Regions from separate parts of the Telluria sp. BA11 genome, predicted to be linked through region 3. Evidence: predicted binding sites of a transcription regulator. Region 3 holds the regulator's gene; each other region holds the start of a gene.

Region 1 (7,932 bases), 360 kb from region 3:
GCCGCCAGCTCGGCTACCTGCCGCAGGACTTCGGCGTCTATCCGAAAGTGAGCGCCGAAAAACTGCTGAACCACTTCGCCGTCCTCAAGGGCCTGACGGCCAAGGGCGAGCGCAAGGAGATGGTCGAGGCGCTGCTGCACCAGACCAATCTGTGGGAAGCGCGCTCGCGTGGCCTGGGCACCTTCTCGGGTGGCATGCGCCAGCGCTTCGGCATCGCGCAGGCGCTGCTCGGCGCGCCGCGCCTGGTGATCGTCGACGAACCGACCGCAGGTCTGGACCCCGATGAACGCAACCGCTTTCTGAACCTGCTGGCCAAGATCGGCGAACAGGTGGTCGTGATCCTGTCGACCCACATCGTCGAAGACGTCACCGACCTGTGCCCGCGCATGGCGATGATCGCCAAAGGCACCGTGCTGCTGCAGGGCGAGCCGCAAGCTGCGATCGACACACTCAAGAGCCGCGTATGGCGGCGCACCGTCAGCCAGGATGCGCTGGCCGACTACCAGCGCGATTTCAACGTGCTCTCCACGCGCCTGGTGGCGGGGCGCCCGCAGATCAACGTGTTCGCCGAGTCGCAGCCGGACGACGGCTTCGTCAGCGTCGAGCCGGACCTGGAAGACGTCTACTTCCTCCAGATCCGCAATGCCAACCGTGCGGCCGTTTCGACGACCGATGCGGCGCAGGCGTCCACCGCACCGGTCGTGGCGTAAGGAGCCGGCATGCTACGGGAATTTTTCAAGTTCGAGCTGGGCATCCAGCTGCGCCAGCCGCTGTTGTGGGTATGCGCGCTGATCTTCGGCGCGCTGGCCTTTGGCGCGACCACTACCGATGCGATCCAGATCGGCGGCAGCATCGGCAACGTCAATCGCAATGCGCCGGTCGTCGTCGCGCAGCTGCTCGGCGTCTTCAGCCTGATGTCGATGTTCGTCGTCACCATCTTCATCGCCGGCTCGGTGCTGCGCGATGGCGACGTCGGCATCTCCGACATGCTGTTTGCCACGCCGATGAAAAAGCACGATTACCTCGTCGGCCGCTTCCTGGCGGGTCTGCTGGCCTGCATGGTGATTTTCGCGGTGATCGTGGCGGGCATGATGCTCGGCCCTCTGATGCCGTGGATCGACGCCGAGCGCGTGGGGCCGTTCCCCGGCGCCGCCTACCTGTGGGCGCTGTGCGTGCTGGTGATGCCGAACCTGCTGTTCATCGGCGCCTTGCTGATGCTACTGGCCGCGACCACGCGCTCGATCATGATGGTATATGTCGGCGTGATGGCGTTCTTCGTGCTGTGGATCCTGGCCGGCAAATTCACCGGCAATATCGACAACGAGTGGTTCGCCGTGCTGGCCGATCCGTTCGGCCTGCGCGCCCTTGGCCGCGCCACGCGTTACTTTTCCACCGCCGAATCGAATGCCGGCCTGCCGGACATCGGGGGCTATATGCTGGCCAACCGCCTGTTGTGGAGCGTGGTCGGCCTGGCGCTGCTTGGCCTGACGCTGGCGCTGTTCAAGCCGCAGCGCGCCGGCACCGGCAAGCGCCTGTTCGGCAGGGCCAAAGCCGCAGCGCCGGCCGCCGGCGCCCCGGCGCACGTCGCGCTGCCACGCATCGTCCCGCGCTTCACACGCGCCACGCGCTGGGCCCAGTGCTGGCACATCTTCGTCTTCGACGCCGTGGCCGTCTTCAAGAGCGTGCCGTTCCTGGTCATGCTGCTGTTCGGCGTGCTCAATATGGTGGGCAGCTCCAGTCAGCTGGGCCAGATGTTCGGTACCGACGTCTACCCGCGCACCTACCTGATGATCGAGCTGCTCAAGGGCAGCTACAACTTCCTGCTGCTCATCATCGTGATCTTCTATGCAGGTGAACTGATCTTCAAGGAGCGCCAGGCCGGCATCGCCGACGTGAGCGACGCGATGCCAATGCCGAACTGGGCGCCGCTGGTGGCGAAAAGTCTGGCCCTCGTTGGCGTGGTGCTGGCCTTCCTGTTTGCCGGGATCCTGACCGCGATCGCCATCCAGCTGTACAAGGGCGGGGCGCCGATCGAACCGATGGTGTATCTGCAGGGTGTGTTCATGGCGGGCACGCCGTACATCCTGATGGCGCTGATCGCCGTGGCGCTGCAGGTGGTCACGAACAACAAGTTTCTGGGCTACCTGTTCATGATCGTGCTGATCGTGGCGCAGATCGTCCTGTCGGTCCTGCACTTCGATCACAACCTGTACAACATCGGTCTGCTGCCCGAGACGCCGTACTCGGACATGAATGGCTTCGGCCACTTCGTCGCGGGCTGGTCGTGGTTCGCGCTGTACTGGACCCTGTTTGTCGTGGCGGGCCTGATCGTGGCCCAGGCGTTCTGGGTGCGCGGCCTGTCGGTCGAGTGGCGCACGCGCACGCGCGAAGCGACGCGGCGCCTGAAAAGCCCATCGGGCGTTGCGCTGGCTGCGTGCACGATCGCGTTCGCGCTGGTGGGTGGCTGGATCTTCCACAATACCGTCACGCTGGGCCGCTACGAAGCGCAGAACGTGGCAATGGACAAGCAGGCCAGGTACGAAAAGACCTACCGCAAGTACAAGGACCTGCCGCACGTGAAGATTGTCGACGTGCGCGCCGCGGTGGACATCTACCCGGCCGAGCGGCGCGTGATGGTCAACGGCCGCTACGTCTTCGAGAACAAGACGAGCCAGCCGCTGGACACATTGCGCCTGCAGGTCAACCCCGACGTTGTGACCACCTTTGCCGGCCTGCCCGCGCACACGGTGGTCCTGGACGACAAGGTGGCGGGCTTCCGGATACTCAAGCTCGCGCAGCCGACAGCGCCGGGCGCCCGCCTGGCGCTGGACTTCACGGTCGACGTGCGCCGGCCCGGTTTTTCCAACGCGGGCAAGGGCGACACGCTCAACCTGAACGGCACGTTCTTCAACAACCGCGAGTTCTTCCCGCTGGTCGGCTACCAGAGCGAGTTCGAACTACTGGACCGCAACGAGCGCCGCAAGCGCGGCCTGGGCGAACCGGAGCGCATGGCCAAGCTCGAAAACCAGGCGGCCCGCGCCAACACGATGTTCGGGGACGACGCCGACTGGATCAGTTTCGACACCACCGTTTCCACGAGTGGTGACCAGATTGCGCTGGCGCCGGGCTACCTGCAAAAGGCGTGGAAGGAAAACGGCCGCAACTACTATCGCTACAAGATGGACCAGAAGATGATGCCGTTCTTCGCCTACCTGTCGGCCGACTGGCAGGTCAAGAAAAGCGACTGGCGCGGCATCCCGATCGAGATCTATCACGATCCGAAGCACGCCTACAACGTCGACCGGATGATCGCGGGCACGCAAAAGTCGCTCGACTACTTCACGACCCAGTTCACGCCCTACCAGCACAAGCAGGTGCGTATCCTGGAATTTCCGAACTACCAGCGCTTTGCGCAATCGTTCGCCAACACAATCCCGTTCTCGGAATCGATCGGCTTTATCGCCGACCTGCGCAACAAGGAGGACATCGACTACGTCTTCTACGTGACGGCGCACGAGATGGCGCACCAGTGGTGGGGCCACCAGGTCACGGCCGCGAATGTGCAGGGCGCGAGCATGCTGATCGAATCGCTGGCGCAGTACTCGGCACTGATGGTGATGGAGAAGGAATACGGCCCGCACCAGATGCGCCGTTTCCTGCGCTATGAACTGGACCGCTATCTCAGTTCGCGCGGCGCCGAAAAGATCGAGGAACTGCCGCTGGTGCGCGTGGAAAACCAGGACTACATCCACTACCGCAAGGGCAGTTTGGTCTTCTACCGCCTGCGCGACGAGATCGGCGAAGCGGCGCTCAACCGCGCCCTCAAGCGCTTCCTGCAGGACAAGGGCTATCAAGAGGCGCCGTTTGCGACCTCCGCCGAACTGGTGGACTACATCCGCGCCGAAGCCCCGGTTGGCAAGCACGCGCTGATCGCCGACCTGTTCGAACGCATCGTCTTCTACGATAACCGCGTGACCGAGGCGAAAGCCGTCAAGCGCGCGGACGGGCAGTGGGACGTGACGATGAAACTGCATCTGGCGAAGATGCAGGCCGACGGCAAGGGGCAGGAAACCCCACGCACCTATGACGAGGCCGTGGAGATCGGCGTGTTCGCACGCGCGAAGGATGCCAAGGAATCGGACGAGCGCGTGCTGTTATTGGAGAAGCGCGTACTGCGGGGCGAGAATCCGACCGTGACGGTGACTGTCAAAGAACAGCCGTTCGATGTGGGTATCGATCCGTACAACAAGCTGATCGACCGCGTGGCGCGTGACAACCGCAAGGAAGTCAGCGTCGATTGAGTCCGGGGCAGTAGGGTGGGCGGGTTTCCCGCCCACGCGTTCAAACAAACCCCGGTAACTGTTTAATGCTTGTCGAGCGTTGGCGGCACGACGATCGTCGGGTCTTCCGGTGCAGCCGGGAACGGCGCGGTGGCCGATGGCGCGGCGCCTGGCATCGGAATCGCCGAGCTGCCCGAGGTCGGAAACGCGGCCGATGCCGATGCCGCTGTCGCCGAGGTTGCCGATGAGGTTGCCGACGGCGTCGTGGTGCTGCCTGCACCCAGCTTGGCTTCGAGCTCGCTCACGCGCAGTTCAAGCGCCTCGAGCTTGCTGCGGGTCTTGGCCAGCACCTGGGCCTGGATATCGAATTCCTCGCGCGTGACCAGATCGAGCTTGGAGAAGCCCGACGTCATGGCCGCCTTCACATTGCGTTCAATGTCCTTGGCCGGACCGCTCTCGAGCGCCTGGTTGATCTTGCCCTGCAAGTCGCTGAAGAAGTTGCTATTACTCATATCCATTTCCCTTTCTGCCGAGGCCGCACGCTCCATGATGGTGCAATGTGACCTGATGTAGTGCGCCGAACGGCCGTCTGGGTGCCGTATGCGGTCCGTTGTGTTGTAGCAAAACCGATGTGGGGCGTGTTTACCAAAAAAACAAGGACCTTTTTCCGCTTTATGAGCTGGCACGCATCCTGCTAAATAAAGCATAGATAAAGAACATCAGAAGGATCCACAAGCAGTCATTTTTCATGTTGTTCATCAAGGGGGTTTGTCATGAAGTGCAAAGCAAAATTCAGCGCAGTTGTCTTGGCAGTGTTGGCTCTTACCAGCGCTCCGGGCATGGCACAGGAACAACCCGCCGAACACCAGGTGAGCTACAACGCGAGCATCACCAGCGACTACCGTTACCGCGGCCTGTCGCAAACAGCCCTCGACCCGGCCCTGCAAGGCGGCGTCGACTACGTACATGGCCCATCCGGCTTCTACGTGGGCACCTGGCTTTCCACCATCAAATGGACGAAAGACCTGGGCGGCGACGGCAATATCGAATGGGACGTCTACGGCGGCAAGCGCGGTCAGTTGAGCGACGCGATCAGCTATGACATCGGCGGCCTGTATTACTACTACCCGGACAACGGGTTGAACCCGAGCGCGAACACGTTCGAGCTGTACGGCAAGCTCGGCTACGGCCCGGCCTACATCAAGTACTCGCACTCGACGACCAATCTGTTCGGCACCGCAGACAGCAAGCGCAGCGGCTACCTGGACGTGGGCGCCGACATCGACGTCAGCAACGGCTTCATCCTGAACCTGCACGTCGGGCGCCAGAAACTGAAGAACAACAGCGCGTTTTCGTACACCGACTACAAGGTCGGCGTCACCAAGGACTTCGGCGTCGCCACCGTGGCGCTGGCGTGGCACAAGGCGAATACCGACGCCTACCTGAGCCCGGAAGGCAAGAACCTCGGCAAGTCCGCCGCCGTGCTGTCCGTCTCAAAAACTTTTTGATTGCAAAAGAGGCAATACCATGAAAATGATCACCGCCATCATCAAGCCCTTCAAGCTCGACGAGGTGCGAGAGGCACTGTCGGAAATCAACGTGCAAGGCATGACCGTGACCGAAGTGAAGGGTTTCGGTCGCCAGAAAGGCCATACCGAGCTGTACCGTGGCGCCGAGTACGTCGTCGACTTCCTGCCCAAGATCAAGATCGAAGCTGCCGTCGACGATGCCATCGTCGACCAGGTCATCGACGCGATCCAGGGCGCTGCCCGCACCGGCAAGATCGGTGACGGCAAGATCTTCGTGGCCGACCTGAACCAGGTCATCCGTATCCGTACCGGCGAGACCGGCAACGACGCACTGTAAGAGGGAATGTTTTCATGAAGCGCATAACTACAACGATACTGACCGCCTTGCTGGGCCTGGGCGTCGCCCTGCCGGCCATGGCGGCGCCGTCCATCAACAAGGGGGATACGGCCTGGATGTTCGTCGCCACGCTGCTGGTGATCCTGATGACCATTCCCGGTCTGGCGCTGTTCTACGGCGGCCTGGTGCGCGCCAAGAACATGCTGTCGGTGCTGATGCAGGTGATGATGGTGTTCGCCCTCGTCATCGTGCTGTGGTGCCTGTACGGCTACTCGCTGGCCTTCACGCAGGGCAACGCGTTCATCGGCGGCTTCGACCGCGCCTTCCTGCAAGGCATCTGGGATCCGGTCGCCGGCAAGTTTGCGATGGCCGCGACCTTCAGCAAAGAGACGATGATCCCCGAATTCATCTTCGTCGCCTTCCAGGGCACCTTTGCAGCGATCACCTGCGCGCTGATCGTCGGCGCCTTTGCCGAACGCGCCAAGTTCGCGGCCGTGCTGGTGTTCGTCGTGCTGTGGTTCACGTTCGGCTACCTGCCGGTCGCGCACATGGTCTGGTTCTGGGCCGGTCCTGACGCCATCACCGACGCTGCCTCGCTGCAAACCGTCACCGCAGCTGCCGGCTACCTGTGGCAGCAGGGCGCGCTCGACTTCGCGGGCGGCACCGTGGTGCACATCAATTCGGCCGTGGCCGGCCTGGTGGGTGCCTATGTGATCGGCAAGCGGATCGGCTACGGGCGTGAATCGATGGCGCCACACTCGCTGCCGATGACGATGGTCGGCGCGTCGCTGCTGTGGGTCGGCTGGTTCGGCTTCAATGCCGGCTCGGCGCTCGAAGCAGGCGACGTGGCGGCACTGGCGTTCCTGAATACGCTGCTGGCGACCGCCGGTGCGACCCTCACCTGGGTGCTGGGCGAGTGGATCTTCAAGCACAAGCCATCGATGCTGGGCGCGGCATCGGGCGCCGTGTCGGGCCTGGTGGCCATCACCCCGGGCGCCGGCTTCGTCGGTCCAATGGGCGCGCTGGTCATCGGCCTGCTGGCAGGTATCGTCTGCCTGTGGGGCGTGACGGGTCTGAAGCGCCTGCTGCGCGCCGACGATTCGCTCGACGTGTTCGGCGTGCACGGCGTGGGCGGTATCCTCGGCGCGATGCTGACCGGCGTGTTTGCGTCGCCGGCACTGGGCGGGCAGGGCGTGTGGGATTACACGACCAATGCGATGAACACGAGCTACTCGATCGTCGGCCAGCTGTGGATCCAGGCCCATGCGATCGGCGTGACCGTCATCTGGTCGGCCGTCGTCGCCTTCATCGCCTTCAAGCTGGTGGATATCGTGATCGGTCTGCGTGTACCGGAAGAAGAGGAACGCGAAGGCCTGGACATCACGAGCCACGGCGAGTCGGCTTACCGTTACTGATCCGCTCAGTCATCGGTTGTCCCTGAAAACGTCGTCTCCGCACAAGCGGGGACGGCGTTTTTTGCATTCTTCGCATTGCCCTTTAAAATACCCGGACCAACCCCATATGCGATTCCCAACTTAATTAACAACAAGAAGCGCACAACAAGGACGTCCAATCAATGGTTCCGCACCTCGCCACCGCCCAGACCGGTCCTTTGCTGGACCTGGAAAAGAAAATCCTCGAAGCCACGCCTGCCATCGAGCGCTGGTTCCGCCTCGAGTGGCAGGAGCACACGCCGCCATTTTATTGCTCGGTCGATCTGCGCAACGCCGGCTACAAGCTCGCACCGGTGGACACCAACCTGTTCCCGGGCGGCTTCAACAACCTC
Region 2 (7,932 bases), 150 kb from region 3:
CGCCTGCCTTTGACCGTTGCCGTTGTCACGGCCTGTGTGTTCGTGGGCGGCTTGTACCTGCTGCGGCGCAGTGTCGGCACGGCCGCGACGGTGCTCGGCGCGCTGGCCTGGCCGACGCTGGTGCTGCTCTTTGCCGCCATGTTCCTGCCAACGCTTGCCCCGCTGCTGGCCTGGCCGCTGGTGGCAGCGCTCGGCGCCTTCACGCTGCTGCATACGCGCTGGGGCGAACGACAAGGCCCAAATATACGCCTGCTGGTACTGCTGGCCGGCCTGGTGCCGGCCGCGAGCCTGCTCCCGCCGGCGCTGCGCGATGCATGGATCCTGCTTGCACCGGGCCACATGCATGTTCCGCCGATGCTGATGGCGCTGCCCATGCTGTGCTTTGCCAGCCCGCTGCTGATGTTGCGGAGCAGGGCCGCCGTCGCCGGCGCGCTGGCGCTGGCGCTGGCGGCCTGCGTGGCACTGCCGGATAGCACTGCAGCACGATATGAACAGGCGGCAGAACCCGGGAACCTCGAAGGGCTGGTCTATTACAAGGACATGAACTCGTGGCGCGCTTACTGGCTGCTGCCACAGCAGCCGCTCGACGACTGGCGCCGCGACCTGTTCGCGGGCCGCGCCAGGCCAACCGTCTTCGTCGAAGTCTTTGGCCTGCGCAGCGCGCCCCAGTGGTACACCGTCGCGCCACGCGACGATGGGATCGCATTCCCCGAGTGCTTCATCCTGCGCAACCACGTCGGGCAGGTGCGGCTGGCCAGATTCACCGTGCGCTCGGCCAACCGCGCCCCGCATATCGCGTTGGCCATGCACGGCGCCAGGGCGCTGCGCTCGCGCGTCGACGGCGTAACGCTCAGCGCAACGGAAAGCGCGTGGTCGCTGTCGCTGTACGGGATGCAGGACCGGGTGCTGCAGCTGGAAATCGAAAGTGAGCCCAACGAGATCTTCGCCATCACGGTGCAGGAACACATTCCCGGCCTGCCGCGGCATCTGTTGCCAGCGGACCGGCAAGGCGTGGCGCCGCAGGTGGGCACGACGATGTCGACCGATATCCTGCGGTTTTACTGACAAGTTGTCATAAAATGGCCGCGCGCGCCACGAGTGCGCCCTTCCCGATGAATGGCTTGATTAACCATGCAGCGTCAACTTCGCGGCATTCACTTCGCAGCAGGACTCCATGCACAAGATCGTCTCTTCCCTCATCCTCTCCGTCCTCGCCGGCAGCCTGGCGCTGGCCTTCCCTACCCATGCCCAGACCAGGGCCAAAGCCACCGTCCAGGAAGCGCCGCTGCGCGCGCACATGGCGTTCCTGTCGTCCGACGCACTTGAAGGCCGCGGTACCGGCCAGCGCGGCGGCGAACTGACCGTCACGTATCTTGAAACGCAAGCCGCCGCCGTGGGCCTCAAGCCCGGCAACGGCAAGAGCTTCCGTCAGCCGGTAAAGATCGCCGGCGTGCGCTCGCTGCCCGAGAAGAGCAATGTCGGCATCGTCGCCAACGGCAAGGCCGTGCCGCTGCAGTTCGGCGCGGACTGGGTCTGGGGCCCGGGCGACGGCAAGGCCGATCACACGCTCGACGCCGAGATGGTCTTCGTCGGCTACGGCATCGTGGCGCCGGAAGAAAAGTGGGATGACTTCAAGGGCATGGACGTCAAGGGCAAAGTGATCGTGATGATGGTGAACGATCCGGCGCCGACCGCCACCGAAGCGAACCGCTTCAACGGCGCGGGCCTGACCTACTACGGTCGCTGGACCTACAAGCTCGAAGAAGCGGCGCGCCAGGGCGCAGCCGGCGTCCTGCTGATCCACACCGATGCATCGGCCTCGTATGGCTGGAGCGTGGTGCAGAACAGCTGGGCCAACGCCGAGCGCTTCCAGCTCACCGAAGGCAAAGTGGGCAGCGGCCTGCAGGGCTGGATGACCGACGACACGGCGCGCAAGGTGTTCGCAGCCGGCGGCCAGGATCTGGACAAGCTGCGCGCCGCTGCCGAAGACAGGAACTTCAAGCCGGTCGCGCTCAATGCCCGCGTCAAGGGCGAGGCGCGCGCGCAGGTGCGCTCGCTGGAAGAATTCAACGTGGCCGGCGTCGTGCCGGGCACCGATCCGAAGCTGAAAGACGAAGTGGTGATCTACTCGGCGCACTGGGATCACATGGGCAAGCAAGGCACCGAAGGCGACACGATCTTCAACGGCGCGGTCGACAACGCATCGGGTACCGGCGCGCTGCTGGCGATGGCCGCCGAAGCGGTGAAGAACCCGGCCAAGCGCAGCCAGATGTTCCTGTGGGTCGGCGCCGAAGAGCAAGGCCTGCTGGGCAGCGCCGCCTATGTGGCGTCGCCCCTGTGGCCGATCGCCAAGACCGCCGCCAACCTGAACCTCGATAGCCTGAACTGGGTCGGCCTGGTCAAGGACGTCAGCGTGCCGGGCAGCGAGCGCACCGAACTGGGCGCGATGGCCGCCACGGTTGCCAAATCGATGGGCATGGTCATTGCACCGGCCAAGCCAGACCTGAGCGGCGGCTACTTCCGCAGCGACCACTTCAGCTTCGCCAAGGCCGGCGTGCCCGCCTTCTCGGTCGGCTACGGCAGCAGCTGGGTCAAGGATGTCGACGCGAACAACGCCAAGGCCAAGACCTACCGCGCCAAATACCACCAGGTGGGCGACGAATACGATCCGAGCTGGGACTTGTCGGGCATGGTGCAGCAGGCGCAGTTCACGCTGAACCTGGGCCGCGCGGTGGCCGATGCACCAAAGATGCCGACGTGGAAAGCGGGCGACCCGTTCGGCAAGGCGCGCGAGTCGGCGAAATAATTCGCCTGAGTAGCAGGACCTGAACGGGCTGGCGTGCATGACGAGTGCGCGCCAGCCCGTTTCTCGTTGTAGCATCACGCCATCGAGCGATGAAAGGCATGCAATGCAGGAGAACGAACTGACGCTGGGCGATGGCCGGGTGCTGCACTATTACGACTGGAAGCCGGAGTTCGAGGAACCCGAGCTGACAGTGTTCTGGCACCACGGCACGCCGAACATCGGCAAGCCGCCTGCCCCGCTGTTTGCCGCCGCGCTCGAGATGGGCATCCGCTGGATCGGCTACGACCGGCCCGGCTACGGCGGCTCGAGCGCAAGAAGCGGGCGCGATGTCGCCTCGTGCGCCGAAGACGTCGCGCGCATCGCCGACCAGCTCGGGATCGAGCACTTCGCCGTGATGGGGCATTCGGGTGGCGGACCGCACGCACTGGCCTGCGCCGCGCTGCTGCCCAAGCGGGTCATTGCTGCCGTCAGCATCGCGGGCCTGGCGCCGTTCGATGCGGCGGGCCTGGACTGGTTCCAGGGAATGACGGCATCGGGCGCGGCAGCGCTGCGGGCCGCTGCGCAAGGGCATGCGGCCAAGGTGCAGCACGAGGGGCTCAATCAGGAATTCGATCGCGAGATGTTCACGCCCGAGGATTGGGCGGAGCTGTCCGGGACCTGGTCGTGGTTCGACAGCGTGGTCCGGCCGGCGCTCAGCGAAGGCCCGGGTGGCCTGATCGACGACGACCTGGCGTATGTCGCGCCGTGGGGCTTCGACTGCGCGCGCATCGTGCAACCGGTGCTGCTGGTGCATGGGGCGCAGGACCGTGTGGTGCCGTGTGCGCACAGCGAATGGCTGGCGCGCAGCTGCCGCTCGGCGCGGCTGTGGCAGCGGCCGGATGACGGACATATCTCGGTATTGAACAGCGCGGCGTCGGCGCTGGCGTGGTTGCGGGAGCAGGCCAGCGACGGGTGAAGTGGCGCTCGAAAATTCCCGCGTCAGACGCCCGGTGCGCGGCAGCTGTCACGTTGGAACCGGCAAGGTAAACAGATCAGATCGACTTGCGGCGGCGGGCAGCCCCCAGACCGGCCAGGCCAACACCCAACAGCATGATACTGACTGGTTCCGGAACGTCAGCCCGGATCGGGGCGCGGTTATGGCTCAGGATGGCCAATGCTTGCGTCCAGCCACTTTCAATATTGGCAGAGCCATTGCTGAAGCTGATTGAACCGATACCGCCAGCGCCAGGCTGCCGTGCAACGGTCAAAGCGTAGGTTGCGCTCAGACTGGCAATGGTGAGGAAAAGGCCGGCAACGGCTATTTTGATTTTCATTACAAGTTCCGGTGGAAATAAATTACAAAAATTACTTAGAGCAATTTTTATGCCAATAGGAAATTAATAAGTAAAAACAGCTACTTGCCGAGAATCACTTTTGTAGGACTAGTCCTATGTAAAGTTTTCCGACAATCAACTTATTTGAATGCCACATGATTGCTGTTCAGGTCTGTCGTCTCACCAGTTTTCGCCGGTGGCCTGATGGGCGCAAGCAACTACCCTCCGCTAGACCATGACCACTTACAAATTCAATCTCCCGCGCGAGGCGGCGACCGCGATCTTCGTCATCTGCCTGCTTCTGGCCCTGATGCTGCACGCGGTACCGGCGCTGCTGGCCGGCCTCCTGGCATTCGTGCTCACGCGCGGCCTGCTTGGCATCCTGCGCACGCGTGACCTGTACAAAAAGCTGCGCTCGCATGAATTCATTGCGAGCTTCGTGGTCGGCCTGGGGTCGATCGCGGTGCTCGCCATCATCAGCGTTCTGGTGGTCCGGTTGCTTGAGGGCGAATCGTTGCGGGCGTTCTCGCTGAAGGTGGCCGAGACGATCACGCAGATCAAGCAATTCCTGCCGCCGGCGCTGGCGGAGTACATGCCTGAATCGCTGTTCGAGATGCGCGAAATGGCATCGGACACCTTGAAAGAGCATGTCAATGCGGTCGCGGGCTTTGGCTCGGGCATCCTCCGCAGCCTGCTGTTGACTGTGATTGGCTGGATCACGGGGGTGCTGGCCGCGGTGAGCATTACCGTCACGCCAACCGACGAAGGGAGGCATTCCGTCTTTTACCGGACCTGGCACCGCCACTGGAGCATGCTGGCCACCGCTTTCAAGAACGTGGCCTGGGCACAGACCAAGATTGCCGCCATCAACGCGACACTGACGGGGGTGTACCTGCTAGCCGTCATGCCGGCCCTGGGCTGGGACCTCCCCTATGTCAAAACCCTCATCCTGGCGACGTTCCTCTTTGGTCTGCTGCCCGTCGTGGGCAATATCGTATCGAACACCCTGATCTGCACGATCGCGCTGAGCGTTGCGTTTCCGGCCGCGGTCACTTCAGCGGTGTTCCTCCTTGTCATCCACAAGCTGGAATACTTCCTGAGCGCGCGGATTCAGGGTCATCGCATCGGCGCGAAAGTCTGGGAACTGCTCATCGTGCTGTTTGCGTTCGAAATCATGTTCGGGCCGGCCGGCATGGTCGCCGCCCCCGTCATCTACGCCTTCGTCAAAGCAGAGTTGAAGCGTATTCGCTGGCTGAACTGACGCTGGGCAAGCTGGCGTGAGTTATTAAAATTGTTGTAAGAATCTCTCATCTTTGGTTTACCAAATTGCAAATTTGGTCAGGCCAATCTAGAATCGATGAACCGGTTAGGCGATGCATCGTCCGGTGGCCTGACGCATCAACCAGATCGGCACCAGCTCTGACATCGAGCCTTCTTCGCAGTTAAAAAACTACAAGCCGGAGACATCTTGAAAACCAAACATCTACTGCAGGCCCTTGCGCTCGTCGCACTGGGTCAGGGGGGCGTGCACGCGGCGCCCCTGATGCTGCAAGACGCCAGCATCACTGCCACCTACAACGGCGCGGCCGACGGCATGCTCGGACTGGATCACGGCTTCGCGGCCGGCCCGGGCGCCAATACCAGCAAGCTCGACCCTACCGACACGGGCGTGGAGTTCTTCACGTCGGATTTCCTGTTTGGGATCGACTTTTCTGCTGACGGCTTGCTGACCGTGATCGCCAACTATGCTGTCGCGCCCGGTGCCTACAGCATGCGGTTCGATCTTGGGAGTGTATTGCCGGTCACGGCGTTCACGCTGGCAGGCATGGGCGGCGTCACCGGCATTCCTGGCCTGTCGATCATCGACAGTCACACGATCGCGCTCGACCTGAGCGGGGTCGACTGGAGCGAATTCGGCGCACTGAGCGCACGCCTGGAAACCGGTACGGCGGTGGCGGTGCCCGAACCCGGAGCGCCTGCGATCCTGATGGGCGGCCTGGCCGCACTGGCGCTCGTACGCAACGGGCGCAATGGACGCAAACCACGCGCCTGACCTCGCGTCTCTCGCCATTCAAGGACAGTCCGGCAGCGCTTCAAGCGCGGCGGCGGGCTCGCGGCCTCATTTCCTCCACCAGGAGACACACATGCATTATCCAGGTTTGCATGCAGCGATTTGCGCTGCGCTACTCTTTGCCAGCAGCGGACATGCTGCGGCCGCAGTCGATCCGGCGCGCCAGAGCGCCCCCGCCGATGGCTGGGCCAGCCAGGCCGGCGGCACGGTCGGCGGCGCGAATGCCGTCCAGCCCCAGATCTACACGGTCACCAACCGCGCCCAGCTGCTGGCCGCGATCCAGAATGGCGGCGTCGACAACAAGATCATCAAGCTCGTCGGCGTGCTCGACATGAGCGAAGGCCAGCCCTATGCCAGCAGCGCGGACCAGGCGGCACGCGGCGCGGTGCGTCTGAAAAGCAATACGACGCTGATCGGCGACGCCAATGCCGCCATCGTCAACGGCCACATCATCCTGTCGAACGTCTCGCAAATCATCATCCGCAACATCAAGCTCGTCAATCCGTGCGACGTTGCGCCCGTCTGGGACCCGAACGACGGATCGAGCGGCAACTGGAACAGCGCCTTCGACGCCATTTCTGTCACGGGATCGAGCCATGTCTGGATCGACCACAACAGCTTCACCGACACCCCGCGCACGGACAATTTCCTGCCTGTCGAGAACGGCAAGGTGAAGCAGTGCCATGACGGCGCGGTCGATATCACGAACGCGTCCGACTACGTCACCGTGTCGTACAACGTCTTCGGCGAGCACAACAAGAACAACCTGGTCGGCAGCGGCGACGGTGCAACGGCTGACGAGGGCAAGCTGCGCGTCACGTTCAGCAACAACGTGTTCCGCGACGTCGCCAGCCGCGCACCGCGCGTGCGCTATGGCCAGGTGCACTTGTTCAACAACTACTATGCCGGTTCGACGTCGCACCCGGTCTACCGCACCAGCTACTACGTCGGCGTCGGCCACGCCGCCAAGATCCTGTCGCACAACAATGTGTTCGAGGTCGCGGGCGCCACCGCCTGCAGCGATGTCGTCGAGAATTTCGGCGGCACGATTCCCGGCGCCTTCAAGGACACCGGTTCGCTGCTCAATGCCAAACCGCTCGGCGCCTGCGGCGTGCCGACGACCGTCACCTGGACCCCGCCGTATGCCTTCAGCGCGCGGCCGATCCCGCTGGTCAAGGCCAACGCGCTGGCGCAGGCCGGCGGCGGCAAGCTGGTGACGACCATCAGCGGCACCGGCAAGGTCGTCGTCGATACCGGCCCGACGCTGGCCTGCCCCGCAACGGGCTTCTACTTCTGCGACGACTTCCAGAATGGCGGCAGCGCCAAATGGGACCTCAAGCCATTGCCGGGCCCGAACGGCACCTTCAGCGTGGTGACGGAAGCTGCCGGCAGCGCCAACAAGGTGCTGCAATACACGGCAGCCACCACCGGCGGCGTGCTCGCCCTGATCAAGGACAGCGAGATGGGCGCCGTACCGTCGGGCGACTACTTCGTCGAAGCCCGTATCCGCCCGATGACCAATAGCACCACCGGAAACAAGTTCCTGTTTCTGGTCACCCGCTACGTCGATGTCAACAACTGGTACGGCGCCGGCCTGAACGTGCAGAATGCCACCACCAGCACCCAGGTCGAGATCGTCAAACTGCTCAATGGTGCGCTCAACCGGCAGCGCGCGGTGCGCAAACCGATCGCGATGGATGCCCAGTTCTATACGGTACGGTTCGAGATGGTCGGCGCCACGC
Region 3 (7,932 bases):
GGTGCACCACGCGGCGCAGCGGCACGCCGAGCGTCACCAGCGCGTGCGAGGCGAGCATCAGGCTGCTCTCGAGCGCTTCGGGCACCACCTCGGTCGCGCCGGCTGCCTTGAGCACGTCCATGTCGCCGTCGTCGTGGCTGCGCACGATCACGGGCAGGGCGGGCGCCAGCTCGTGCACCAGATGCAGCACCTTCAGTGCCTGGCGCGTGTCGGCGAACGTGATCACCAGCGCGCTGGCGCGGTGTACGCCGGCTGCGATCAGGCTTTCGCGGCGCGCCGCATCGCCGTACGAGACCGACGCGCCGGCCGCCTGCGCCTTCTGCACCCGCTCTGGATCCAGGTCGAGTGCGTACCACGGCAAGGCTTCTTCTTTCAGCAGCGTGGCCAGGCTCTGGCCGCTGCGCCCGAAGCCGGCGATGATCACGTGCTTCTGGGTGGTCATGGTGCGCGTGGCCAGTTGGGTCAGTTGCAGCGACTGCATCATCCACTCGTTGGCCGCGACCTTCATCACGATCCGGTCCATGTAGCCGATGATGAAGGGCGCCAGCAGCATCGACAGCACCATCGAGGCCAGCACCAGCTGCATCACGAACGGGTCGATCAGCTTCGAGCCGGATGCATGGCTGAGCAGCACGAAGCTGAACTCACCGGCCTGCGCCAGCGCGAGACCCGTGCGCAGCGCGGTGCCCAGCGGCGCGCCGAAGGCGCGCGCCATCAGCACGATCAGGCCGGCCTTGAGCAGCACCACGAGCGCCAGCAGCAGCGTGACCTGCCACCAGTACTGGCTCACCAGGCGCAGGTCGAGCAGCATGCCGATCGTGATGAAGAACAGGCCAAGCAGCACGTCGCGAAACGGCTTGATGTCTTCTTCCACCTGGTGCTTGTAGGGCGTCTCGGAGATCAGCATGCCGGCGACAAAAGCGCCGAGCGCCAGCGACAGGCCGGCCTGCTCGGTGATCCAGGCCGAACCCAGTGTGACGAGCAGCAGGTTGAGCATGAACAGCTCTTGCGAGCGGCGCTTGGCCACGATCGTGAACCACCGCCCCATCAGCTTCTGGCCAAAGAACAGCAGCAGCGCCAGCACCAGGCCCGCCTTCAATGCGGCCAGGCCCAGCGTGATGGCCATGTCTTCGGGATCGCGCGCCAGCGCCGGGATCATGATCAACAGCGGCACCACCGCCAGGTCCTGGAACAGCAGGATGCCGATGATGCGCCGCCCATGTTCGCTCTCGAGCTCCAGGCGCTCGGTGAGCAGCTTGACGACGATCGCCGTGGACGACATGGCCAGCGCGCCGCCCAGCGCGAATGCGGCCTGCCAGGCCAGCGTCAGGTGGGGCATCAGGTAGGCCGCCAGCAGGCCGATGCCCATGGCCGCGGCCACCGTCGTCACCACCTGGCCGAGTCCCAGCCCGAACACGATGCGCCGCATCGAGCGCAGTTGCCCGAGCGAGAATTCGAGCCCGATCGAGAACATCAAGAAGACGATGCCGAATTCGCCCAGCGCATGGGTGGTGGGGCTGTCTTCGGCCAGGGCCAGGGCGTGGGGGCCGATCAGGACACCGACAGCCAGGTAGCCGAGCATCGGCGGCAGTTGCAGGGTGCGAAAGGCCACCACGCCGAGGACGGCGCAGCCAAGCAGCAACAGTGTGAGTTCGAGACCAGAATGCATGGGGTGAAGCGGGCGGTGGTTGTGGTGGCGATGCGCCGCGAGGCGTGCTTGTCATCGAATGTTACGACTGGCAAGTTTTTTGCTTTCGCAATTCGTTTATACTTCTGGAATGAGTGTAACTGATGACCAAATAATGCTGAAAAGTTTTGACGAAACCCTGGCGCAGCGCGTGCTGGAACTGGGTCGCCAGACGCTTGCCATCGAGGCCGACGCCATCGTGGCGCTGCACGCGCGCCTGGGCGACGACAGCAGCTTCGTCGACGCCGCGCAGTTGATTTATGCCGGCACCGGCCGCGTGGTCGTCTCGGGCATGGGCAAGTCGGGCCACATCGGCCGCAAGATCGCCGCCACGCTGTCGTCCACCGGTACGCCGGCGTTCTTCATGCATCCGGGCGAAGCGGCGCACGGCGACCTGGGCATGGTCACCGCGAATGACATCCTGATCGCCATTTCCAATTCGGGCGAATCGTCCGAACTGCTCGACATCCTGCCGGCTGTGAAGCGCCTGGGCGCGCGCGTGATCGCCATGACCGGCAAGCCGGCCTCGCGCCTGGCCAAGCTGGCCGATGTCCACCTGAACATCGCAGTGGCCAAAGAAGCCTGCACGCTCAACCTGGCGCCGACCACCAGCACCACCGTCACGCTGGCCATGGGCGACGCGCTGGCCGTGGCGCTGCTCGACGTACGGGGTTTTCGCGAGCAGGATTTCGCGCTGTCGCATCCGGGCGGCGCGCTGGGCCGGCGCCTGCTCACGCACGTGCGCGACGTGATGCGCACCGGTGACGCCATCCCGTCGGTGGGCCTGGATGTCCCGCTGGTCAAGGCGCTGCTCGAGATCAGCCAGAAGGGCATGGGCATGACCGCCGTGGTCGACGCGGATGGCCGCCCGCTGGGCGTGTTCACCGACGGCGACTTGCGCCGCGTGATCGAGCGCATGCACGATTTTTCGAACGTGCTGATTCGCGACGTCATGCACGCCAATCCGCGCAGCGTGCGCCCCGAGCAACTGGCGGTCGATGCGGTCGCCGTGATGGAAGAATTCCGCATCAACCAGATGCTCGTGATCGATGAGTCGGGCCAGTTGGTCGGCGCACTGCACATCCACGACCTGACCCGCGCAAAGGTGATTTGATGAACACTCCTGTATTGGCCCACATCGAGCGCGCCGCGCGCATCAAGGTCATGATCTTCGACGTCGACGGTGTGCTCACCGACGGCAGCCTGACCTACGGCCCCGATGGCGAAGTCACCAAGACCTTCAATGTGCTCGACGGCCTGGGCATCCAGATGCTGAATAAATCCGGCGTGCAGACCGCGATCATCAGTGCGCGTCTGTCGCCGATCGTCGTCCGGCGCGCCGCCGACCTGGGCATATCGCATGTCTACCAGGGCAACCACGACAAGCGCATCGGCTTTGCCAATCTGCTCGAGGCCACCGGCTTTACCGCCGACCAATGCGGCTACATCGGCGACGACGTGATCGACCTGCCGCTGTTCGCGCGCGTCGGCTTTGCCGTTGCCGTACCGTCCGGCCACCCGGACGTGCAGCACCGCGCGCATTACGTAACCAAGAACGGTGGCGGGCGCGGCGCGGTGCGCGAGATCTGCGACCTCGTCATGCGCGCACAGGGCACCTACGACCAGGCGCTCGCGCCGTATTTCGCCTGACCGCCATGGCCACGATCGCCTCCAACAAACGCACCGCGCATCGCTGGAATCTGCTGGCGATGATCGTGATCGGCGTGTTCTTCGCCTTCGGCAGCTTCTGGCTGCTGCAGCTGATGCAGGCGACCGACATCGATGCGCAGCTGGGCGGCCCGCCCGACGAGCCGGATTACATCGTCGAGAATTTCTCGTTCGTCCGCATGACGCCCAACGGCCAGCCGAGCTACGTGGTGTCGGGCAAGCGCCTGGCCCATATCCCGCTGGGCGATGTGTCGAACGTCGAACAGCCGCTGATGCGCGGCGTCGAGCCGGGCCGTCCTCCGATGACGGTGGTGGCCAAGAACGCGCGCATCTTCCACGAAGAACACCGCGTCGAACTGTTCGGCGACGTCGATCTGCAGCGCCCGAAGACGCCCGCCAGCGAAGCACTGCGCGTGCGCACGCAGGCCATGACCGTGTTGCCCGACGAAGAAATCGTCAAGACCGACCAGCCGATCGACATGGAGCTTGGCGCGTCCAGCCTCAAGGCCACCGGCATGATGGCCAACAACGCGACCATGCAGATGCAATTGTCCGGCCGCGGCCGTATCGTCTATCCGCCACGCCAGCGCTGAAGGCCATCAGCCATGCGCGCGTGCTAACCCAGGACCAGCACCATCATGAAAAAACTCTTTGCTGCCGCTTTCTTTTCACTCCTTTCCTTGACCGCCATGGCCGAAAAGGCCGACTCGCTCAAGCAGGCGGCGCTCGAATACGATAACGGCGACCTCGATGGCGTCGCGGGCGTACGCACCTTCACCGGCAACGTGATCCTGACCCGCGGCACGCTGCTGGTCAAGGCCGAACGCGCCGTCGTCAGGGAGACACCCGAAGGCTATATGAGCGTGACGCTCACCGCTGCCAACGGCAAGCCCGCCACGTTCCGTCAGAAGCGTGACGGCGGCCCGAACCTGTGGGTCGAAGGCCAGGCCGAACGCATCGAATACGATGAGCGTTCGGAGCTGGTGCGCCTGTACTCGAACGCCGTCGTCAAGGAACTCGAAAACGACCGGATGACCAACCAGATGACCGGTCCGTTCATCTCGTACGACAACCGCAAGGAAGTCGTCGCCGTGCGCAATGACGTCAGCGGCGAGAGCAAGGTTGGCGGCGGGCGCGGCACGCTGATCCTGGCGCCCAAGCGTGCGCCGGCCGGAGGCACGCAATGACGGAACTGAACGATCGCAGCACGCTGGTCGTCAAGGGCCTGCAGAAAAGCTATGGCAAGCGCCTGGTCGTGCGCGATGTGTCGCTCGATGTCGAATGCGGCGAAGTGGTGGGTTTGCTGGGCCCGAACGGCGCCGGCAAGACCACCTCGTTCTACATGATCGTCGGCCTGGTGCCGTCGGACGCCGGCTCGATCAGCATCAACGGCACCGACATCACCAGCCTGCCGATCCACCGCCGCGCAGTGCTCGGCCTGTCGTACCTGCCGCAGGAAGCGTCGGTGTTTCGCAAGCTGACGGTGGAAGAAAACATCCGCGCCGTGCTCGAACTGCAGAAGGTCAACGGCAAATCGCTCACCAAAACCGAGATCAGCGACCGCCTCGATACCTTGCTGGCCGACCTGCAGATCGAGAAGCTGCGCGAGAACCCGGCGCTGTCGTTGTCGGGCGGTGAGCGGCGCCGCGTGGAGATCGCGCGCGCACTGGCCACCAACCCGCGCTTCGTGCTGCTCGATGAACCGTTTGCCGGCGTCGATCCGATCGCCGTGATCGAGATCCAGCGCATCGTGCGCTTCCTCAAGGAGCGCAAGATCGGCGTCCTGATCACCGACCACAATGTCCGCGAGACGCTCGGCATCTGCGACCGCGCCTACATCATCAATCAGGGCGCGGTGCTTGCATCCGGCCGCCCCGACGATATCATCGCCGACGAATCGGTACGGCGCGTGTACCTCGGTGAACATTTCCGCATGTAAGCCATACTCAATTGATGAAACAGTCCCTTCAGCTCCGCACTTCGCAGCACCTGGCGCTCACGCCACAGCTGCAGCAATCCATCCGGTTGCTGCAGCTGTCGACGCTCGAACTGCATCAGGAGATCGAGCAGATATTGGGCGATAACCCGCTGCTCGAAAGGCTCGATGACCCGCTCGATCATTCGGTGCGCTTGCTGGCCGATGGGGCCATCAACAATGCGCCGGCACCGGGCGAGGCGCCGCCGGCGCCAGGCCAGCAGGCCGAGGGTGAAGGCAGCGCGCCGGCCGAGGGCGAGGGCGCTGAAGGCGGCGCGGTCGATGGCGAGCGGCCCGACAACGACTGGAGCGAAGGCAGTGGCGCGTCGTCCGGCAGCGCCAGCAGCGACGACGAAGACGGCCGCCCGCAGCTGGAGGCATGCGCCATCACGCTGCGCGAACACCTGATGGAACAGGTGCGCGAAACGCTGCTGTCAACGCGCGACCGCGCGCTGGCCGAACTGGTGATCGACGCGCTCGACGACAACGGCTACCTGGAAGAACCGCTCGACGACATCCACGCACGCCTGCCCGAAGAACTCGAGGTCGACCTCGACGAACTGCGCTGCGCGCTGGCGATGGTGCAGAGCATGGACCCGGTGGGCGTTGGCGCGCGCAGTGCGGCCGAATGCCTGGCGCTGCAGATCCGGCGCATGCCGGGCGTGCCGATGGTCACGCGCCGCATGGCCCTGAAGATCGTCGAAGGCTACCTGACCTGGTTCGCGCAGCGCGAATACAGCAAGCTGAAAAAAGCGCTCGATTGCGACGACGAAGACCTGCGCGAAGTGCAGGCCGTGGTCCGCCAGTGCAATCCGCATCCGGGCGCCGCGTTTGCGTCGAACGTGTCAGATTACGTGGTGCCGGACGTGATCGTGCGGCGCGCCAAGAACGGCTGGGCAGTCACGCTGAACCAGGACGTGATGCCGCGCCTGCGCGTCAACAGCCTGTACGCGACCATGCTCAAGCAGGGCCGCAGCGAGAGCCAGATGGGCGCGCAGATGCAAGAGGCGAAGTGGCTCATCAAGAATATGCGCCAGCGTTTCGACACGATCCTGCGTGTGGCCGAGGCGATTGTCGAGCGCCAGCGCAACTTTTTCAGCCATGGCGCGGTTGCCATGCGGCCCCTTGTTTTGCGTGAGATAGCTGATACACTAGGTCTGCACGAGAGCACGATCTCTCGTGTCACAACCCAGAAATACATGCTGACCCCGCACGGCATGTTCGAGTTGAAGTATTTCTTCGGTAGCCACGTTGCCACCGAAGCGGGCGGCGAAGCATCCTCAACGGCAATCCGTGCGCTCATCGCACAATTGACAGGAGCAGAAGACCCTAAGAATCCATTATCCGACAGCAAGATCGCGGAAATGCTCGGGGAACAAGGCATGGTCATTGCTCGCAGGACGGTCGCAAAATACCGTGAAGCGCTCAAGATCCCCCCCGTCAGTCTCCGCAAAGCCTTGTAACAACGCCGCTCATACAGTCTGTGCCTTCAGCTCCTGTGTGGTGCAAGCGACGTGACATCTTCAAAGGAGTGTGTATGAACCTCACCATCAGTGGTCACCATCTCGAAGTAACCCCTGCCATCCGTGAATACGTTCAGAATAAGCTGGAACGCATTATTCGCCATTTCGATCAAGTCATAGATACCCACGTCTTCCTGGCCGTCGATAACCTCACTGAAAAAGAAAAAAGGCAAAAAGCTGAAATCAATGTCCAGGTGTCGGGCAAGACCCTGCACGTGGCGAGCGTCGCGCAAGACCTGTATGCCGCGATCGACATGTTGATGGATAAACTGGATCGACAAATCCTGAAGCACAAGCAGATGCTCAAAGACCATAACCGCACAGCGATCAAACGCCTGGACGTCGACGAAGCAGACGTCGCTGCCGCCTGATCGAGCGCAGGTCACCACCGCCAGGGGCGTCTTTTCGGGACGCCCTTTTTGCATCCCGTTGCCGGTAAAATACGTGTTTCCTTTCGATGGATCACGCCATGTCCGAACACGTCCTGACCCGCATTGCCAACCGCACCGGCATCATCACCCTCGACCGGCCGAAGGCGCTCAATTCGCTGTCGCTGGACATGGTGCGCGCGCTGACCGCGATCCTTCTTGACTGGCAGTGTGACGCTGCCGTCGATGCCGTGGTGATCGCCAGCAGCAGCGAGAAAGCACTGTGCGCGGGCGGCGATATCCGCTTCTTCCACGAGGTCGGCAATGCCTCGCCACAAGGCGGCAGCGCACTGCTCGAGGATTTCTTCACCGAAGAATACGCGCTGAACCACCTGATCCATTTTTACCCGAAACCGTATATTGCGCTGATGGACGGCGTGGTCATGGGCGGCGGCATGGGCATCGCGCAGGGCGGGCCCGATTGCGGCCTGCGCATCGTCACCGAGCGCACGAAGATGGCAATGCCCGAGGTGAATATCGGCCTGTTCCCCGATGTCGGCGGCAGCCACTTTCTGTCGCACGCGCCGGGGCAGTTGGGGATGTTTCTGGGCTTGACCGGCCTGGCGATCGGCGCCGCCGACGCGCTGTACGTGGGCCTGGCCGACGTGTTCGTGCCGGGCGCCGACCTGGCGGCGTTGCACGCGCTGATCG
Region 4 (7,932 bases), 2.3 Mb from region 3:
GGGAACGATTGCGCCCCTTCCTTGTAGCGCGATGCGGCGTCTCCGGCAACGATTGCGTAGGTGTCGCGGCGATGCTCGAGGCCCAGCGCCAGCGTCAGCGGCGTGGCCATGCCGGCGTCGAACTCGCGCCGCAGGTCGAGGTTGTTGGTCCACTGGCTGGCCTGGAACTCACCGGCCTTGAAGGACAGCGGTGTCGCGCCCGTATCGGCGAACAACGACACATTGGCCGAATTGGCCACGCCCAGCTTGGCCACGTCCTTGCCGTAGGTGCTCGACAGATCCCAGTTCCAGTTGCCGAACACCTTGCCCTTGATGCCGAACGTGAACGCATAGTCTTCTTCGTCGAACGTCTCCTGCGGGCTGAAACCCAGCGGGTAGATCGCGGGCAGGCGGTTGGGCATGCGGTAGTTCTCGAAGGCGCGCGCTTCCTTCTTGCCGTAGGTGGCAAAGCTGTACAGCTCGGTGTCGCCGCCCAGGTCCACGCCGAAGTTGGCGGCGAAGATGTGCTGGCGGTACTGGGCGTCGCCCTGGATCTTGTTCAGGTACGGGTAGCCGGGCGCATTGACGAGCGACGGCATCGCCGCCATCGTGGCCGGATCGACGACGCGCGGATCGATCCCGCCGCGCTGCGAGAAGCCGTGGTATTTCGTTTCCGCCGTCAGCGACAGCCAGGCATCGGTGAACGGGGTCAGGCCGATATTGGCCATGCCGTCGCCCGTGTGCCCGCCACCGTCCATGTAGCCGCCGCCACTGACGTTGGCGCTGCCGCCACGGTAATTGGACTTGAGGATGATGTTGATGACGCCGGCGATGGCGTCGGTGCCGTATTGCGCGGCCGCGCCGTCCTGCAGCACTTCGACGCGTTCGATCGCCGCCACCGGAATGAAATTCAGGTCGGCTGCGGCGCCGCCCTGAAAGGCGCCGGCCAGCACGGCCAGGTTGGCGGTGCCGTGGCGGCGCTTGCCGTTGACCAGCACCAGCGTGTTGTTCGGGGACAGGCCGCGCAGGCGCGCCGACAGCGTCATCGCCGCCATGTCGCTGCCGAAGGCCTGGGCATTGAGCGACGGCAGGTTCTGGGCCAGGGCCTGGATCAGGTCGGGCTGGCCGGTGCGGGCCAGCGACGACGCGTCGAGCACCTGGATCGGCGAAGCGCTGTCCTCGACCGTCAGGCCGGCTGCGCGCGTGCCCGTGACGATCACGACGCCGGTACTGGCGATCGCGGGGGCATCGGGCGCGACCGCCGCCGCCGCCGCGGTGTCGACAACTGAGTCGACAGCGGGATCGACCGCCTTGTCGGCGGCGTGGGCCGCCACGCCCCACGACAGCAAAGCGGCTGCGACACTGGTATGAATGATGGTCTTGTACATGGTGGTTCCCTGGTTGGCGTGATCTGTTATAGGTATGGTTGGCGTGGCCCGGCACGGGCCGCGCCGCTTACTTCTTTGCTGCCACGACTTCGATTTCCACGAGCCAGCCGGGATTGCTCAGGCCCGCCACCTGCATCACCGCGCGCGCCGGCAGGTTGGGCTGCGTACCGCCGAAGAACTGGGTGTAGCCGGCCATGAAGCCGGTGACGTCGGCGCGCCCTTTCTGCGCGGGATCGCCCACCAGAAACACCTGCATCTTGACGACGTCGCCCATGCCCAACCCCATGCCGGCGAGGATCTCCCTGATCTTCTGCAGCACGCCGACCGTCTGCGTTTTGGTATCGCCAAAAGCCGCGATGGTGTCGGGCCCGGCGGCCTTGTCGACGATGGGCGGCACCTGGCCGCTGATGAAGTGGATCGTCGCGCCGGGCGGCACCGACACGGCCAGGGCAATGGGAAAATCCGAGTTCGGGATCTTGTGGCGCACGATGTCCGTGGCTGTGGCGCTGGCGATGGCCGGCGCCAGCAGCAGCGCGGCGGCCAGGCATGAGGTGGAGCGGAAAGCGGCAAATGTCATTGGATCGTCTTTCATGGGCATGGGAAGGAAAAGAAAGGAAAGGAAGAGCCTCAGTGCTTGTTGCCGAAGCGGCTGTCGCCCGCCGGTGCGACCTGCAGCGCCGCGCGCCGCATGGCGACCTCGGCGCCGGCGATCGGCGGCGCGCGGTTGCCCCAACTGCTGCGCGCATAGGTCAGGACGGCAGCGATATCGGCATCATCCAGGCTGGTACTGAAATCGGGCATGCCCCCGCGCCCCTTGAGCAGCACCTCGGCCACGGCGTCGGCCGGCCCGATGGCAACCGGGCTGGCGACGAGCGCCGGGAACGCGCCGGGAATGCCGCGCCCATTGGCCTGGTGGCAGGCCGCGCAGTTCCTGGCAAACAGGGTCTTGCCGTCGGCCGGTGCGGGAGCCTGGGCCTGGACAGCGCCAGCCCATAGAACGGCGCTTGCCAGCGCAAGGATCGGGGTCTTCATGCGCTGGCCCTCCGGTGCAGCGCTTCGACCTGCTGCCATGCCGATTCGATGGCGCCGGCTTGCCAGCCCGTCAGGTAGCTCAGGTGTTCACCGGCCAGCAGCACCCGGCGCTCGCCATCGAGCAGGATCGGGTAGGCGCTCTTGCGCGCGGCGTCGGTCCATTCGGCCCAGCCGCCCAGGCTGTACTGCACGCGATGCCAGGCAACCGAGAAGCTGCTTTCGTAACTTGCGCGGTAGGCAGGAAAGATCTTTTCGCCGGCTGCGAGTGCGAACTCGGTCCGTTCGCTAGGGGTCATCCCGCTCACTTCAATGGCGTCGAGCGCGTAGTGGTAGTAGCCCAGCACGACACCCTTTTTCTGCTGCCAGCCACCGGACGGCAGCGAGATCGTGTTGATCCCTTTCAGGTCGGTAAGCACGTGGCCGCCGTAGATATGGTCGTCTTCTTCCCAGAAGCGGCGCTTCATCTGCAGGCCGATCTTGCCGACCGGCGCGTAGGGGACGGCCTTGATCGCGGCCTTGAATCCGTCGGAGAAATCGGTGTCGATCATGCGCAGCACCGACAGCGGCACCGTGCACAGGCAATAATCGGCCGTGACGCGCGAGAGCGCGCCGCTGGCCGTGTCGCGCACGTCGATCGTGACCTTGTCGTCGCCCTGGCGGATGCGCTGGACTTCGGCGTGGTAGCGGATGCGGCCGCCCAGCCGGCTTGCGAAGGCGCGCGGGATCGCGTCCATGCCGCCGACCGGCTGGAACATCGTGGCGTGCATCGGGAACTCCTGCACGGCGCTGTAGACCTTGCCGACCCGGGCGGCCAGCAGATCGTGAAACGCCAGCGGATCGGACGGCGTGCCGGCGCCCGGCACCAGCCCCGCGCCGGGGTTGGTGGCAAAGCCACGGCCGCTGCGCCCCTTGTAGGCCAGGTCGCCCGCGTCCAGCGCCCCTTCGCGCTTGAGGTAATCGAGCAGCAGGCGCTGGTCGTCGCCGGTCAGTTGCGTGTCGAGCGCGTGGCCGGTGACCGACTTGGCCAGCAGCTCGGCGACGTGGCCGCGCATGTCGGCCTTGATCTGGGCGCCGCGCAGGCGCTGCTTCGACAGCGGCCCGCCATCCTCGAGGTACACATACGCATGGTCATTCTCGTTGACCATCACTTCGAGCGGCACCTTGAACTGGCGCGCATAGTAAAGCGTGGACTGGTGATCCAGCGGGATGCGCCACGGGCCGTGGTTGATGTACTGGCCCGCGTCGAAGCGGCACTGCTGGGCCTCGCCGCCCAGTTCGTGCAGCTTGAAATCCTTGCGCGCGGTCTGGCAGCGCCCCCCTGCGTAGGGCCGCGCTTCGAGTACCTGGACCTCGTAGCCCAGCTTGCCCAGTTCATAGGCTGCCGTCAGGCCGGCCAGACCGGCGCCCAGCACGACGACTTTCTTCCCCTTGCCAGAGCCAGCGAGTACAGGTGGCGTCGTGGTCCGGGAAGCGATCCCCATGCCCCAGGCATTCATCGAACCCATCAACAGCGCCGAACCGCCAACGGCGGCGGCGCGGTACAAGAACTCACGTCGGGTCAGCGACGGTGTCAAACGTTTCATTTCTACCTCCACTTGGCGTTACTGAAAGACCTTGCAACTAGTGGTCTATCAGCAATACCTGTGCCAAGTGGGCGGTACAATCGTCAATACGCCTCGAATTAAAATAAAGTACAGCGGTAGCTTTACCGAACGTAAGCCTGACGTAAGCGTCTTTATGCAAACAAGATTCAGGGCTGACGCTTCTTCGTACGTATTGACAAAGGTGACGCGCTTCGCCCGATGCCGGGCGCATGCTGCGTCGAGACTTTATTTTTTCTGACCCGTTCGGGATCGTGCACGGACGGCGTAGCAACGCCGCGCACGCGCCGCGAGCATGCCAAATCGACATTGCACCGTTGTGGCGTAACGACGCACTTCAATGGGTGCGGTCAACGCCGTCGCGTTCCAGCCAGTAGTTGAACTGGCCATAGCTGGGAATGGCGCCGGGCGGGCAATCGGCGAAGTGGTCACGCAGCATCTGGCGATACGCGGCCGGCCGCGAAAAGCGCGGATGGGTAGCGGCAAAGTGCGCAGCAGCGGCCAGGAATAACGCCCGCAGCGCGGTGTCGGTGTTGGTGCCCGCGTTGGCGCTGCTCGTTGCACCATTGCGCGGGCGGCCGCGCTTGACACCGGCGCTGGCCACCCGCGTCTTGCCACGCGCACCGGAGTTGGCGTAATCGGGCAGCAGCGCGTCGATCGTCTGGCCCCGCTCCCAGTAGCGGCGCAGGTAGCGCATGAGGCTGGCGACGGAGATCCCGTGGGCGCGACTGTAGGCGCTGAGCAGAGCCCCGCGCGGACGCGGCAGATAGAGTTGCGGCAGGTCGCGATGCAGCGCGCTCACCGCATCCCACGCCTTCATCTGCAGCAGGTGGTGCTTGCCGGATGGGGCGTCGACGCGCGGTGCGCGGCAAGGGTCAGTGAGCAGCAACCGGGCACGCCGGGTCGACACGTCCGCTACCAGCACGTGCAGCGGCGTGCTGCGTGGTGTGGCGCTCGGACGGCGCAGCGCAAAGGTATAGGCCACGGAATCTGCCACGTCGATCCAGAGAATCCGCACCAGATGGCCGGGAGGATCGAGGTATTCGATGACATCGTTGTGCAAGAACATCGGCCGCTCCTGGCGTTGAGTTCATTGCTTATATGCAAAGAACGCGCCAGGTACGGTCAGGGCGGCCGGGACTGGGGCCGCCAATGGGTCATTTCTGCGCCAAGATCCATTTCGCCAGGACCTTGGCATCGGCTTCTGTCACTTGTGGATTGGCCGGCATCGGGATCGGGCCCCAGGTACCGCTGCTGCCTTTCTGGATCTTCTGGATGAGGCGCGCTTCGGCGCCGGCATCTTTTGCATACTTGGCCGCGACATCCTTGTAGGCCGGGCCGACCAGCTTGGTGCCGACGGCGTGGCAGGCCATGCAGGCCTTGGCCTTGGCCAGGTCGGCGTTCGCGTGGGCGGCGGGAATGGCGGCGACGGCAACGGTCGCTGCCAGGGTCAGGGTCAGGTACTTCTTCATGATGCTCCAGTGGCTGGGTTGATCGTAAGGCGCAGGCGCCTTGGGCGGGCACCGCCTGACATCATAGCGGGAAACCCCAGTGGCATGGGCAGCACGGCATTGCATGAACAGCATCCGACACGCCCGTCATGAAATTTGAATGGGAATGATTCGCATTAACCATTAGAATGGCGCCATTCTGCGATCTTTGCCTCGTTTTACGTCTTTACGCAGAGCTTTGTTTCAAATTATAAAAAGGATGCCTGAACAATGACTGACCGTTTGCCTGCCCTCCAATTTGCCCGCACCGTATTGAGCCTGGCCATCGGCGCGCTGCCGCTTGCCGCTGTTGCCGGTGTTGCCGCTAATGCGATTGCTGACGATTTGCCGGCGACCATGCCGACCGTGGTCGTGACCGCGGCCGGCTTCGAGCAGACGATCCGTGAAGCGCCCGCCTCGATCACGGTGCTGACCCGTGAACAGCTGCAGAAAGAGCGCTTCGGCAACCTGGCGCAGGCGCTCGAGAGCGTGGAAGGCATCGACGTGGGCGCGGCCGGCGACAAGACCGGCGGCATGAACATCAGCATCCGGGGCATGCCAAGCGACTACACGCTGATCCTGATCGACGGCCGGCGCCAGAACGCGGCCGGCAACGTTACGCCAAATGGCTTCGGCGGCACCTCGACCAGCTTCATGCCGCCTGTCAGCGCCATCGAGCGCATCGAAGTCATCCGCGGTCCGATGTCGACGCTGTATGGCTCGGACGCCATGGGCGGCGTGATCAACATCATCACGCGCAAGGTCGGCAAGCGCTGGGCCGGTTCGGTGGCAGCCGACTACACGCTGCAGGAAGACAGCCAATTCGGTGACGTCAAGGGCGCCAAGTTCTACCTGAGCGGTCCGCTCAAGACCGATGTGCTGGGACTCTCGCTGCGCGGCAGCACCCTGCGCCGCGACGAAGCCAGCATTGCGTATGACGGGATCAACCCGGCCCGGCCACTCACGCAGAACGCCAACCCCGTCAAGCAGCAGATCGACAACGTCGGCGCGCGGCTGGCGTTCACCCCCAACCGCAACCACGAACTGGTGCTCGACGCCGACAGGACGCGCCAGACGTATGACAACACGCGCGGCCAGCTTGGCACGCTGGGCACGGGCGGCTATGGGCCGCAACAGAAATACAACCGCGAGCAAACCACGCTGTCGTACAAGGCGCGCCTGCCGTTCGGCACCTGGGACAGCAGCTATATGGTGAACAACACGGAAACCATCGGCCGCACGATTCCGCCGGGTACGCCGGGCGCAGTCCCCGGCACGCCCCGCACGCTGGAAGTCGAGAGCAAGGTCTTCGACACGAAGCTCCTGCTGCCATGGGGCACGCACCTGACCACGATCGGCGCCCAGCACTGGGATGCGGAGATGATCGACGGCGTCGCGCCGCAAGCGTTCGCGTTCACGCAAAAAGCCCTGTTCGTGGAAGACGAGTGGCGCCTGCACGACCGGGTTTCGCTCACAATCGGTGCGCGCTACGACGACCACAGCATCTTCGGTGGCCAGACGAGCCCACGTGGCTACCTGGTCTGGAGCGCCTCGCCCCGCTGGACCGTCAAGGGCGGCGTGAGCAAGGGCTACAAGACCCCGCGCGTCGAGCAGCTCACCCCCGGCATCAACGGCTTCGGTGGCCAGGGCACGATCCCGCTCGTGGGCAGCCCGAACCTGCAACCCGAAACCAGCGTCACCACCGAACTGGGTGCCTACTTCGACGATGGCGCCGGCTGGACCGCGAACGCCACGCTCTTCAACAACGACTTCAAGGACAAGATCACCAGCGGTACTGGCCTGATTAATTGCACCTACCGCCCGGCACTCAACCGGCCGGGCTGCGTCAGCTTCGGCAACTGGCCGAACGTCGACGCCTTCGGCCAGTCGATCAACGTCGACGAGGCCGTCACGCGCGGTGTCGAACTTGCCACGCGCTTCCCGCTCGCCGCCGGCTGGGCCGCCAGCGCCAACTACACGTACACCGACAGCGAACAGGAAAGCGGCGAAAATGCCGGCAAGCCGCTGTCCGACACACCGAAGCACGCGTTCAATGCGCGCCTGACCTGGGACGTGTCGCCAGACTGGAACACGTGGCTGCGCGCCGAATACCGCAGCGAGCGCTTCCGCGATCCGGGGACGTCGGCCGCCACCCGCGCGGCGCGGGACGCGCTGGGCGACTTCAAAGGTTATACGATGCTGCACCTTGGCACCAGCTACCAGGTCACGCCAGCCATCACGCTCAATGCCGCGATCTACAATCTGCTGGACAAGGACTTCATCGACTACCGGCCGTATCGCGCAACGCCAGCGGCCGCGCCGACCTACAGCAGCGTCTACGTCAACAACCTCGACGGGCGCCGCCTGTGGCTGTCGATGAACGTGGACTTCTGAGCGGCGGGTGAACCGGCGTCAGGCATCCGCCAGGCGCAGGTCGGGGTC

The links. Region 3 encodes sigma-54, which starts transcription at its own class of promoters, with help from an activator protein. Its sites were predicted from a motif close to TGGCANGNAANCTGCTTT; they were not measured.
Region 1: the regulator sigma-54 is predicted to act here: its motif matches at 4,961-4,978, upstream of AC1MGT_RS14895 (TorF family putative porin).
Region 2: the regulator sigma-54 is predicted to act here: its motif matches at 4,157-4,174, upstream of AC1MGT_RS12620 (PEP-CTERM sorting domain-containing protein).
Region 4: the regulator sigma-54 is predicted to act here: its motif matches at 4,031-4,048, upstream of AC1MGT_RS00485 (flavin monoamine oxidase family protein).

What each region holds. Positions count from the first base shown of each region.
Region 1 is NZ_CM155275.1:3,381,956-3,389,887, forward strand. Features, by position in the region: gene AC1MGT_RS14880 (ABC transporter ATP-binding protein) at 1-710, shown strand, start outside; gene AC1MGT_RS14885 (ABC transporter permease/M1 family aminopeptidase) at 720-4,301, shown strand; partial or broken gene AC1MGT_RS14890 (accessory factor UbiK family protein) at 4,559-4,792, opposite strand; gene AC1MGT_RS14895 (TorF family putative porin) at 5,054-5,788, shown strand; gene glnK (P-II family nitrogen regulator) at 5,808-6,146, shown strand; gene AC1MGT_RS14905 (ammonium transporter) at 6,161-7,561, shown strand; gene gshA (glutamate--cysteine ligase) at 7,723-7,932, shown strand, end outside.
Region 2 is NZ_CM155275.1:2,867,715-2,875,646, reverse strand. Features, by position in the region: gene AC1MGT_RS12635 (M28 family peptidase) at 1-1,065, shown strand, start outside; gene AC1MGT_RS12630 (M28 family peptidase) at 1,175-2,806, shown strand; gene AC1MGT_RS12625 (alpha/beta fold hydrolase) at 2,910-3,761, shown strand; gene AC1MGT_RS12620 (PEP-CTERM sorting domain-containing protein) at 3,838-4,119, opposite strand; gene AC1MGT_RS12615 (AI-2E family transporter) at 4,355-5,380, shown strand; gene AC1MGT_RS12610 (hypothetical protein) at 5,588-6,172, shown strand; gene AC1MGT_RS12605 (pectinesterase family protein) at 6,264-7,932, shown strand, end outside.
Region 3 is NZ_CM155275.1:3,020,617-3,028,548, forward strand. Features, by position in the region: gene AC1MGT_RS13280 (monovalent cation:proton antiporter family protein) at 1-1,669, opposite strand, end outside; gene AC1MGT_RS13285 (KpsF/GutQ family sugar-phosphate isomerase) at 1,779-2,801, shown strand; gene AC1MGT_RS13290 (KdsC family phosphatase) at 2,801-3,337, shown strand; gene lptC (LPS export ABC transporter periplasmic protein LptC) at 3,343-3,948, shown strand; gene lptA (lipopolysaccharide transport periplasmic protein LptA) at 3,994-4,542, shown strand; gene lptB (LPS export ABC transporter ATP-binding protein) at 4,539-5,294, shown strand; gene AC1MGT_RS13310 (RNA polymerase factor sigma-54) at 5,309-6,793, shown strand; gene hpf (ribosome hibernation-promoting factor, HPF/YfiA family) at 6,868-7,224, shown strand; gene AC1MGT_RS13320 (enoyl-CoA hydratase/isomerase family protein) at 7,323-7,932, shown strand, end outside.
Region 4 is NZ_CM155275.1:105,823-113,754, forward strand. Features, by position in the region: gene AC1MGT_RS00470 (TonB-dependent receptor plug domain-containing protein) at 1-1,367, opposite strand, end outside; gene AC1MGT_RS00475 (RidA family protein) at 1,435-1,944, opposite strand; gene AC1MGT_RS00480 (c-type cytochrome) at 1,995-2,399, opposite strand; gene AC1MGT_RS00485 (flavin monoamine oxidase family protein) at 2,396-3,982, opposite strand; gene AC1MGT_RS00490 (hypothetical protein) at 4,338-5,069, opposite strand; gene AC1MGT_RS00495 (c-type cytochrome) at 5,158-5,472, opposite strand; gene AC1MGT_RS00500 (TonB-dependent receptor domain-containing protein) at 5,722-7,884, shown strand; gene AC1MGT_RS00505 (LysR family transcriptional regulator) at 7,903-7,932, opposite strand, start outside.